2 regions of the Cellulomonas sp. P5_C5 genome follow, and region 1 is predicted to be linked to the other one. Evidence: riboswitches for the same ligand, from Rfam matches in the RefSeq annotation. Region 1 holds a riboswitch; the other holds the start of a gene.
The links. A riboswitch is a leader RNA that binds a small molecule or an ion and turns the genes downstream of it on or off. The one in region 1 is predicted to bind thiamine pyrophosphate.
Positions count from the first base shown of each region.

Region 1 (4,936 bases):
GTCCCCGTCCTCGTGGTGCTGTCGCTCGTCGGCTTCGTCGGGTCCGTGACCATCGCGCGGTTCGCGGCGGTCGAGCCGGAGGGCGAGGGCCGCGTGCGCACCCGGGAGGAGATCGCCGCCCAGGAGGCCGAGCGCATGGACGCCGAGGACGAGGCCGAGGGCGCGCGTCGCACGGGCCGTCGTGAGGGGTACGACGAGCACCACGGCGGCGGCGCCGAGGGGGAGGTCCGAGGATGACCCAGGACCAGTGGACGACGGTCGCCGACGTGGCCTCCGCCGTGTGCCTGCTGGGCGGCGCCTTCCTCGCGTTCGCCGCCGGCGTCGGCGTGCTGCGCTTCCCGGACCTGCTCGCACGCATGCACGCGGGCACCAAGCCGCAGGTCCTCGGCCTCGCGCTCGTGCTCATCGGCCTCGCGCTGCGGCTGCGGTCCGGCGGGGCGGTGTGGGCTCTGGTGCTCGTCGCGGTGTTCCAGATGCTCACCGCACCCGTGGCGGCGCACATGGTCGGACGGGCCGGCTACCGGACGGGCAAGGTCCGCAGCGACCTCCTGGTGGTCGACGAGCTGACCAAGGACCAGGAGCGCGCGCAGGTGCGGGACCATGGTCGCGCCGAGGACGACGACCCCCGAGACTGAGGCGTCGACCCGACGCCGACCCGCGAGACCGAGGGCGAGGAGGAGGACGCGATGACGCGACCGGACGTGGTGGTGGTCGGCTCCGGCCCCAACGGTCTCGCCGCCGCCGTCACCCTCGCGCGCGCCGGCCTGCGGGTGACGGTCCTGGAGGCGCAGCCGACCGTCGGCGGCGGGGCGCGGACCCTCGACCTCGGCCTCGCCGACGGCGTCACCCACGACATCTGCTCCGCCGTCCACCCGATGGCGTGGGCCTCCCCGTTCTTCCAGCAGTTCGACCTGCGGGCCCGCGGGGTCGAGCTCCTGGTGCCCGAGGTCTCGTACGCCCAGCCGCTCCCCGACGGGCGCGCGGGCGTGGCGTACCGGGACCTCGACCGGACCGTCGAGGAGCTCGGCGTGGACGGTGCGGTGTGGCGGTCGCTGGTCGGCGGGGACCCCGCGGCGGCGGTCCGGGTGGCGCTGTTCGACAAGCGGTCGGTGCCGCTGGTCGACCCCCTGGCGGCAGCACGGTTCGGGCTCGGCATCCTCGAGCAGGGCACGCGCGCGTGGGACCGCAGGTTCGTCGGCGACGTCGCCCCCGCCCTGCTCACCGGAGTCGCGGCGCACGCGATCACGCCCCTGCCGTCGATCGCGGGCGCAGGCACCGCCCTCCTGCTGGGCACCCTCGCGCACGCCGAGGGCGGCTGGCCCATCCCGCGCGGCGGCTCCGGGGCGATCACCGCCGCGCTGGTGCGCGACCTCGAGGCGCACGGCGGCACGGTCCGTAGCGACCACCGCGTCCGCACCGAGGCCGACCTCCCGATCGCGCACTGCTACGTCTTCGACACCACCCCGCGGACCCTCGTCGACGTGCTCGGCCACCGGCTGCCCCCGCGGGCGCGGGAGGCGCTCGACGCCTTCGAGTACGGCGACGCGGCGGCCAAGGTCGACTTCGTGCTCGACGGTCCCGTGCCGTGGACCGTGCCCGAGGTCGGGCGTGCCGGCACCGTGCACGTCGGCGGGACGCGTGCCGAGATGGCCCGCGCGGAGAACGCGGTCGCCCGCGGCGAGCACGCGGACCTGCCGATGACGCTGGTCAGCGACCCGTCCGTCGTCGACGACACCCGCCAGGTGCACGGCCGACGGCCCCTGTGGACCTACGCGCACGTGCCGTCCGGGTCCGACGTGGACGTGACCGAGGCCGTCACCCGGCACATCGAGCGGTACGCCCCCGGGTTCCGGGACGTCGTCGTCACGTCCCGGTGCATCCCGGCCGCGCACCTGAGCGACCACAACGAGAACTACGTCGACGGCGACATCTCCGCGGGGCGCGCCAGCATCGGCCAGCTCTTCGCGCGGCCGACCCGCCGACTCGACCCGTACTTCTCCGGCCGCGCCGGGGTGTACCTGTGCTCCGCGTCGACCCCGCCCGGCCCCGGCGTGCACGGCCTCGGCGGGTGGTACGCGGCGAAGCGGGTGCTGCGCGAGTTCGGGATCATGGCGCCGCCGAGCCTGGCGCCGTAGTGGCTCGCGTCAGTCCAGCGGGTCGACGTCCGGTCAGTCGTCGACCTTCGCCGTGAACCGCGCGGTGCCCCGGGTGGCCAGCACCCGGGACATCGCGACGAGCGCCCCGGTGATCGCCGCTGCGGCCACGATCTCCGCCAGCCCGGCGTCGCCCTGGTCGTCGGCGGGCGGCGGGTTGTGCCCGGTCTTCGCCCGCCACGCCAGGTTGAGCACCTTCTGCACGACCAGGGCGGCGGCGAACGCCGCGCCCGCGCCGATGAGCTTGGCGACGATGGACTGGGTCTGCTTGTCGGTCACGGGAGCCTCCGGGTGTGGTGACGGGTCTGCGACGACCGTAGCCCGGTGAGCGCGCGTGCGCTGCTCAGGGGCGGCGTAGGATCGCGGCGAACGACAGGGGAGCGTCGGACCCGCAGGGGTCTGGACGCTGAGAGTGCGGACCACCGCAGACCCTCGAACCTGATCCGGTTGATACCGGCGTAGGGAGTCGGGCTTCTCAGCCCTCGCAGGTGAGCCTGCGACGGCCCCCTCCTTTCCGACCAAGGAGGAGCATCACCCATGGCGAGGACTCACTCGCTTCTCGCTGGTCTCGGCATCCTGGCTCTGGCCGGGTGCTCGGCGATCGGCACGGACGACCCCGCCCCCAGCACGTCGGCGGGCACCGTCACCCTCGTCACGCACGACTCGTTCGTGCTGTCCGACGGCATCCTCGACGCGTTCGAGCAGGAGTCCGGCCTCACGGTCGAGCTCGTGCAGCCGGGCGACGGCGGCGCGCTGGTGAACCAGCTCGTGCTGACCAAGGACGCCCCGCTGGGGGACCTGGTGTTCGGCATCGACAACTCGTTCGCCTCCCGGGCGGTCGACGAGGGCGTCGTCGCGCCGACCGAGGCGCCGGACGCGTTCGAGGGCGCGCTGGTGCCGATCGACTACGGCGACGTCTGCATCAACGTCGACCACGCCTGGTTCACCGCCCAGGGCCTCGCGGAGCCGGTGACGCTCGAGGACCTGACCGAGCCGGCGTACAAGGACCTGCTGGTGGTCCCCAACGCGGTGACGTCGTCGCCGGGCCTGTCCTTCCTGCTGGCGACCGTCGGCGCGTTCGGCGAGGACGGCTGGGTGGACTACTGGACCGCGCTGAAGGCCAACGGCGTGAAGGTGGCCGACGGCTGGTCCGACGCGTACTTCACGGACTTCTCCGGCGGTGGCGGTGGCGGACCGCGCCCGATCGTCCTGTCGTACGCCTCGTCGCCCCCGTCGACCGTCCCCGAGGGTGGCACGGAGCCGACGACCGGCGCCCTGCTCGACACCTGCTTCCGGCAGACGGAGTACGCGGGCGTGCTCGAGGGCGCGGCGAACCCGGAGGGCGCGCAGCAGCTGCTCGACTTCCTGCTGTCCGACGAGGTGCAGGACGACATCCCGGTGTCCATGTACATGTACCCCGTGAGCGACACGGCCACGCTCCCCGAGGAGTGGACCGCGTTCGCACCCCTGGCGACCGACCCGTTCGAGGTCTCGCCCGAGGACATCAGCAAGAACCGTGAGGCGTGGCTGGCCCTCTGGTCGGAGACGGTGATCGGCTGACCATGTCCGTCTCGACGCTCACCCGACCCGACGTTGCTGCAGCGTCGGGTCGGGGACGTGTCGTCGTGTTCTGGACGGCCGCCGTCCTGGTGCCGCTGCTGTTCCTCGGCATCTTCTTCGCGTGGCCCGTCGCGGTCATGATCGCCAAGGGGTTCGTCGTCGACGGGCACCTGGACCTCAGCGGGTTCGCGGACGTGTTCTCGCGGCCGCGCACCTGGCGGATCGTCGGGCTGACGCTCGCGCAGGCGACCCTGGGGACGGTGCTCAGCGTGCTGCTCGGGGTGCCCGGCGCGTACGTGCTGTACCGGCACTCGTTCCGCGGGCGCACCCTCCTGCGCGCGTTCGTCACCGTGCCGTTCGTCCTGCCGACCGTCGTCGTCGGCGTCGCGTTCCGGTCGCTGCTCGTCGACGGCGGGCCGCTCGGGTTCCTGCACCTGGACGGCACGTTCGCGGCCATCGTCGCCGCACTCGTGTTCTTCAACTACGCGGTCGTCGTGCGGGCCGTCGGCGGGCTCTGGGAGCGGCTCGACCCCCGCGCGGAGCAGGCCGCGCGGGCGCTCGGCGCGTCGCCGTGGCGGGCGTTCCGGACGGTGACGCTGCCCGCGCTGACACCGGCGATCGCGTCGGCGGCGTCGCTCGCGTTCCTGTTCTGCGCGACCGCGTTCGGGACCGTCCTGGTGCTCGGTGGCCTGCAGTTCGGCACCATCGAGACCGAGATCTGGATCCAGACGACGCAGTTCCTGGACCTGCGGGCAGCCGCGGTGCTCTCGGTGGTCCAGCTGGTCGTCGTCGCGGGGACGCTCGTCGTCGCCGGCCGGGCCCGGTCGCGTCGAGAGACCGCGATGGCGCTCACCGTCCCGTCCGCGTCGGTCCGTCCGCTGCGGCTGCGACGACCCACCGGCATGCCGCCCGGCGACGGGCACGCGCTCACCCTCGTCGCCACGGCCGTGACCGCGGCCGTCGTCCTCCTGCTGGCCCTGCCCCTGGTCAACCTGGTCGTCCGGTCGCTGCGGACCGGCGACGGCTGGGGGCTCGACCACTACGCGGCTCTCGGCACCACCGGCGGGTCGCTCACCGTCACGGTCTGGCAGGCCACGCTGAACTCCCTGCGGGTCGCGCTCGACGCCACGGTGATCGCGCTGGTCGTCGGCGGGCTCGTCGCGCTCGTGGTGTCCCGACGGCCGCGCCGCGCGGTCGGTCGTCGGGCCGTCGCGGGCCTCGAC
Region 1 is NZ_JBFULY010000009.1:75,221-80,156, reverse strand. It holds gene ACXJKF_RS10705 (monovalent cation/H+ antiporter complex subunit F) at 1-237, shown strand, start outside; gene mnhG (monovalent cation/H(+) antiporter subunit G) at 234-635, shown strand; gene ACXJKF_RS10695 (phytoene desaturase family protein) at 687-2,135, shown strand; gene ACXJKF_RS10690 (DUF4235 domain-containing protein) at 2,169-2,432, opposite strand; TPP riboswitch at 2,518-2,635, shown strand; gene ACXJKF_RS10685 (thiamine ABC transporter substrate-binding protein) at 2,691-3,713, shown strand; gene ACXJKF_RS10680 (ABC transporter permease) at 3,716-4,936, shown strand, end outside.

Region 2 (4,936 bases), on a different contig from region 1:
ACCTCGTCGAGGACCGTCGGCAGGCACAGCTGGTCCGCCGGGTCCTGCGTGAGGGTGCCCACCCGGGCGGCCAGGTCCGCGGTCGGGGTCGTCGTGGCGTCGAGCCCGGCCACCCGGACGACGCCGGTGACCTCGGCGTCGACCACCTGCGGCACGATCCCGGCCAGCACCCGCAGGAGCGTGCTCTTGCCGGCGCCGGAGCCGGCGAGCACGAGCACCTGCTCGCCGGCGCGGACGTCGAGGTCCACCGACCGCAGCACCGGGGACGCGGCGCCGGGGAAGGTGACGCCCAGACCGCGGACCTCGATCATGCGACCGGCATGGGCTCGGTGGCCGGCGCTCCCTCGCGGCGGGCTCGACCGAGCGCGGTGTTGTCCAGCACGCCGGTGCGCGCGAGGGCGTCGCCGATCACCTTCGCCGCGATCCCGCACAGCAGGATCCCGCTGGCCACCTGCAGGCCCAGCCGCCACGCGAACCAGTCCTGCGAGAGCCAGCCGAACCGGACCATCCCGAGCACCGTGCTGGCCAGGCCGGCGAGCGCCCCGGACACGATGAAGACGCCCCAGTCGTACCGGCGGTACCGCGTCAGCGTGAACGCCAGCTCGGCGCCCGCGCCCTGCACCAGTCCGACGACCAGCAGCATCGGACCGACCGGCGACGCCAGGAACACCACCTCGACCAGGGCGGCCGCGAGCTCCACGACGATCCCGACCCCCGGTCGGCGCACGATGTAGATCGCGAGCGGCGCGGCGACCATCCAGCCGCCGATGAGCACGTTCTGCGCGAGGTCGCCGAACGGGCCCATCGCGATCTGGAGCGCGATCCACGCCTGCACCAGCGCCCAGTAGACGAAGCCGGACACGACCGCGAGGACCGCGAGCAGGACCAGCTCGGACAGGGAGATCCGACGGCGGTTCACCGGGCACCTGCCGACGGCGAGTGCATCGACACCGTGACGTGCGTGACGACGTGCCGGACGTGGCGGGCGGCCTCCAGCCAGCCCGCCGCGACGGCCGTCAGCACGTCGGCCAGGTCCCCGTCCAGCCGGGTGACGAAGTGCTCGGGCGACGTCGTGGCAGCGGACCCCGCGGTGCCGATGGCGGTCATGATGTGCGCGAGGTGGTCCCCGCCGGTGTCGTCGAGCGGGTAGAGCGCCCAGTGCGCGCTCGCGGCCAGCCCGGTCGGCGCGAGCTGCGGGACGGCGACGCGGTCCAGCAGGGCGTCGTCGGGCAGCTCGCACGCCACCTCGCCGGGGCACCCGCGCGACAGCAGGACGTGGGCGACGACGTGCCAGCGGGTCCCGCCCGCCGCGGCGAGCACCTCGTACACGTACCGCAGGACGTCCGCCTCGCTGCCGCGCACGAACGTCGAGACGTCGTCGGTGCTGACGGTCACGCGGGAGGCGTCGGCGGCGGCGAGCGCGCTGAGGATCACGTCGACGTAGTCGTCGCAGTGCGGGTGCAGCGAGAAGCGGGCGCCGACCCCGAGCTCGGTGGCTCGTCGGTCGGGCGGGGCAACGGTCGAGTGCGTCGTGCTTGTCACCAGGGACCTCCGGTGTGTCGCGGTGGACCCCCGGGCAGCCGCACGAGGTCGCCGGCGGCGCGAGACGGACGGGGTCCACCGGAGGAGCGCGCCGCGGCGCGACCGGCCCGGAGGACGACCGACCGCCGGCACGCAGCCGACGACAGTGCCCTGCTCCCTACGCTGGCGTGAACCAGATCAGGTTCCACGGGTCTGCGGGTGGGACGTGGTGTCCGGCCGCACTCTCAGCGCTCCTGCGCTCCCCGGGGGCTTGTCGGCGACGAACCTAGCCCGGCCACCGTCCGGGAGGGAAGCGAGGTCCGCCTGGTGGGCCCTCGTATGCTGGCAGGCGACCGCGACCAGGAGGTAGAACCCGTGCCGATGGGCCGACGAGGTGCTGCGTCCGTCGCGCTCCTGCCCGTCGTGGTGGCCCTCCTCGCGCTCGCCGGGTGCACCGACGACGGCGTCCCGGTCGAGCCCACCGCGACGACGACGGTCACTCCGTCACCCGCGCCGACCCCGACGCCGACCCCCGTGTCCGCGCAGGTCGGGGCCCCCGCCGAGGTCGCGACCGTCCTCCCGGCGGCCACGCCGCAGGACGCCGCGCTCGAGGCGTCGCGCGCGGTCTTCGTGACCGCGCCGGTCGTGGTCGTCGCGCCCGTCGACGACGTCGCCGCCCAGCTCACCGCCGCCTCCGCGGCCGTGGCGCTCGGTGCCCCGGTCCTGCTGACCGGACCCGCGATCGACCCTGCCCCGCTGCTCGCGGAGCTCGTGCGGCTCGACGCGCAGGCCGTGCTCGCGGTGGGTGCCGTGACCCTGGCACCGCCGAGTGCCGTGGCCGTCGTACCCGTCCCTGCCGGCGCGGGCGCGGAGCTCCTGCGGTCGGTGACCGGGGCGCGGTTCGCGGCCTCCGCCGAGGTGCCCGCCGGCCAGGAGACCGTGGCCGTCCGCGCGCTCACCGGACCGCGACCTCCTGTGCTCGTCGTCCCCGGCGCACCGACCCCGACCCCGAGCACGACGCCCGCCCCCGCCCCCGCCCCGACCCGGTCGCCGTCGTCGAGCCCGTCGCCGGTCGTGGTGCTCCCGCAGGTCCGCCCGCCCGCGGCCGTCTCCGCGACGGTCGCGCTCACCGGGGTCGGCGTCGACCCGCTCGCCGCGCTGGCTACCCTGCGGGCCGCCGGGGTCCCGGTGCTCGACGTGCCCGGCGGTGACCCGCGTGCCACGACGCCCGGGGTCCAGGCGCTCGCCGCGGCCGCCCCGGACCGCACGATCGCGCTCGGGTCCGCGTTCGGCCCGGCGGACCAGCTGGCAGGACGCGTCGCCACCGCGTCGACCGGCGTGCTCCTGGGCGGCGGCGGCCAGCTCGTCTTCCCGCAGGTCCCGGGCGTCCCGGGCAAGAAGTACGTCGCGCTCTACGGCACGCCGGGCTCGAAGGCGCTCGGGGTGCTGGGGGAGCAGGACGTGCCCGCGACGCTGGCCCGCGCCGACGCGACCGCGGCGCCGTACCGCACGCTCACCACGGACGTCGTCGTGCCCGCCGTGGAGATCATCGCCACGATCGCGTCGGCCGGCCCGGGGGACGACGGCAACTACTCGCAGGAGCGGCCCGTCGAGGAGCTGCGTCCCCTGGTGGAGGCCGCGGGTGCCGCGGGCATGGCGGTCGTGCTCGACCTGCAGCCGGGGCGCACCGACTTCCTCACGCAGGCGCAGCAGTACGCCGAGCTCCTCGCCCTCCGGTACGTCGGGCTCGCCCTCGACCCGGAGTGGCGGCTCGCCCCGGACCAGGTGCACCTGCGCCAGATCGGCTCCGTCGGCGTCGACGAGGTCAACGGCGTCTCGGCGTGGCTGGCGGAGTTCACGGCCCAGCGCGCCCTGCCGCAGAAGATGTTCGTCCTGCACCAGTTCGCCGGCCGGATGATCCAGGAGCGCGCGCGGCTCGACACGTCCCACGACGAGCTGGCGATGGTGATCCACGTCGACGGCCAGGGTTCGCAGCCGGCCAAGGCGGGGACCTGGAGCGCGCTGCACGCGGACGCGCCGCCCGTGCACTGGGGGTGGAAGAACTTCTACGACGAGGACGTCCCGATGCTGGACCCGGTGCAGACGTACCAGGTCCAGCCCGTGCCGGACCTCGTCAGCTACCAGTAACCCTGCGCTGGACCGGTCGCTCGACCAGGAACGTCCGGCCGCGGGCGTCGACCACGCGGTCGAACTGCTGCTGGAGCTCGGTGTCGCGGGCGACCTCGTCGTCGGTGAGCTCCTTGCGCGGACCGCGGATGTTGCCCACCTGCGCGGGACCCAGGTACGTCAGCCACCACTCGGTCATGTCACKGCGTCGCTTCTTCGGCACGAGCGCTCCTCGCTAGTTCGTGCCCTAACTATATGCACACGATCTATGCTGGCGACATGGACGATCCGCTCGCCGTCGAGGCCCAGGTCTGCCTGACCATGTCCGCGGCCGCCCGCAGCCTCGTCGCGTTCTACCGTCCCCTGCTCGAGCCGCTCGGCCTGACGCACCCGCAGTACCTCGCGATGCTCGCGCTCTGGCAGTACGGCCGGCTCTCGCTCAAGGACCTCGCCGCCCTGCTGCACCTCGAGCCGGCCACGGCGTCGCCGCTGGTCAAGCGCCTGGAGGTCCTGGGGCTCGTCCGTCGCGAGCGCGCCACCGACGACGAGCGCGCGCTCGACATCGTCGTGACGGACGACGGCAGCGCCCTGCGCGCCTCGGCCGTCGGGATCCCCGGAGCCATGGTCGAGGGACTCGGGCTGACCCCCGACCAGATCGAGCAGGTCCGCGCGGCGGCGGAGCTGCTGATCGCGGCGACGGCGACGCCTACCCGCGGATGATCTGCTGCACGGCCCAGCGGTTGCCGTCGGGGTCGGCGAAGAACGTGAACCGCCCCCACGGGTAGTCGACCACGGGCTCGGCCGCGACCCCGCGACCGACCAGGTACGCGTAGGTGGCGTCCGCGTCGTCCACGACGACCTGCAGACCCTGCTGCGCTCCGGCGGGCATCGAGGTCATGTTCACGTCGAGCACGATCGAGCACGCCGATCCCGGCGGGGTGAGCTGGACGAACCGCAGGCTCTCGTCGACCGGGATGTCGTGGTCGGCGACGAAGCCCACCTGGTCGACGTAGAACGCCTTCGCGCGGTCGATGTCCGTCACGGGAACCGGGACGAGCTCGAGCTTCATGTCCATGGGAACTCCTTCGGTGAGGTCGTGGACCCAGCCTCCCGCGAGAAGAGGTCAGATCCTGTCCGCTGCCCGAACCAGCGACGGGGCGGGAGCGTCCGTAGGCTCGACTCCATGACGCATCCCATCCGCATCGGAGTCCAGCTCCAGCCCCAGCACGCCGACTACGCCCAGATCCGTGACGCGGTGCGCCGCGCCGAGGACCTCGGTGTCGACATC
Region 2 is NZ_JBFULY010000027.1:11,107-16,042, reverse strand. It holds gene ACXJKF_RS17880 (ABC transporter ATP-binding protein) at 1-311, opposite strand, end outside; gene ACXJKF_RS17875 (ECF transporter S component) at 308-919, opposite strand; gene ACXJKF_RS17870 (YkoF family thiamine/hydroxymethylpyrimidine-binding protein) at 916-1,542, opposite strand; TPP riboswitch at 1,680-1,797, opposite strand; gene ACXJKF_RS17865 (hypothetical protein) at 1,849-3,669, shown strand; gene ACXJKF_RS17860 (hypothetical protein) at 3,656-3,871, opposite strand; gene ACXJKF_RS17855 (MarR family winged helix-turn-helix transcriptional regulator) at 3,928-4,368, shown strand; gene ACXJKF_RS17850 (VOC family protein) at 4,355-4,723, opposite strand; gene ACXJKF_RS17845 (LLM class F420-dependent oxidoreductase) at 4,832-4,936, shown strand, end outside.
Region 2: linked by a shared signal. The riboswitch ahead of ACXJKF_RS17870 (YkoF family thiamine/hydroxymethylpyrimidine-binding protein) and the one ahead of ACXJKF_RS10685 (thiamine ABC transporter substrate-binding protein) in region 1 are both predicted to bind thiamine pyrophosphate.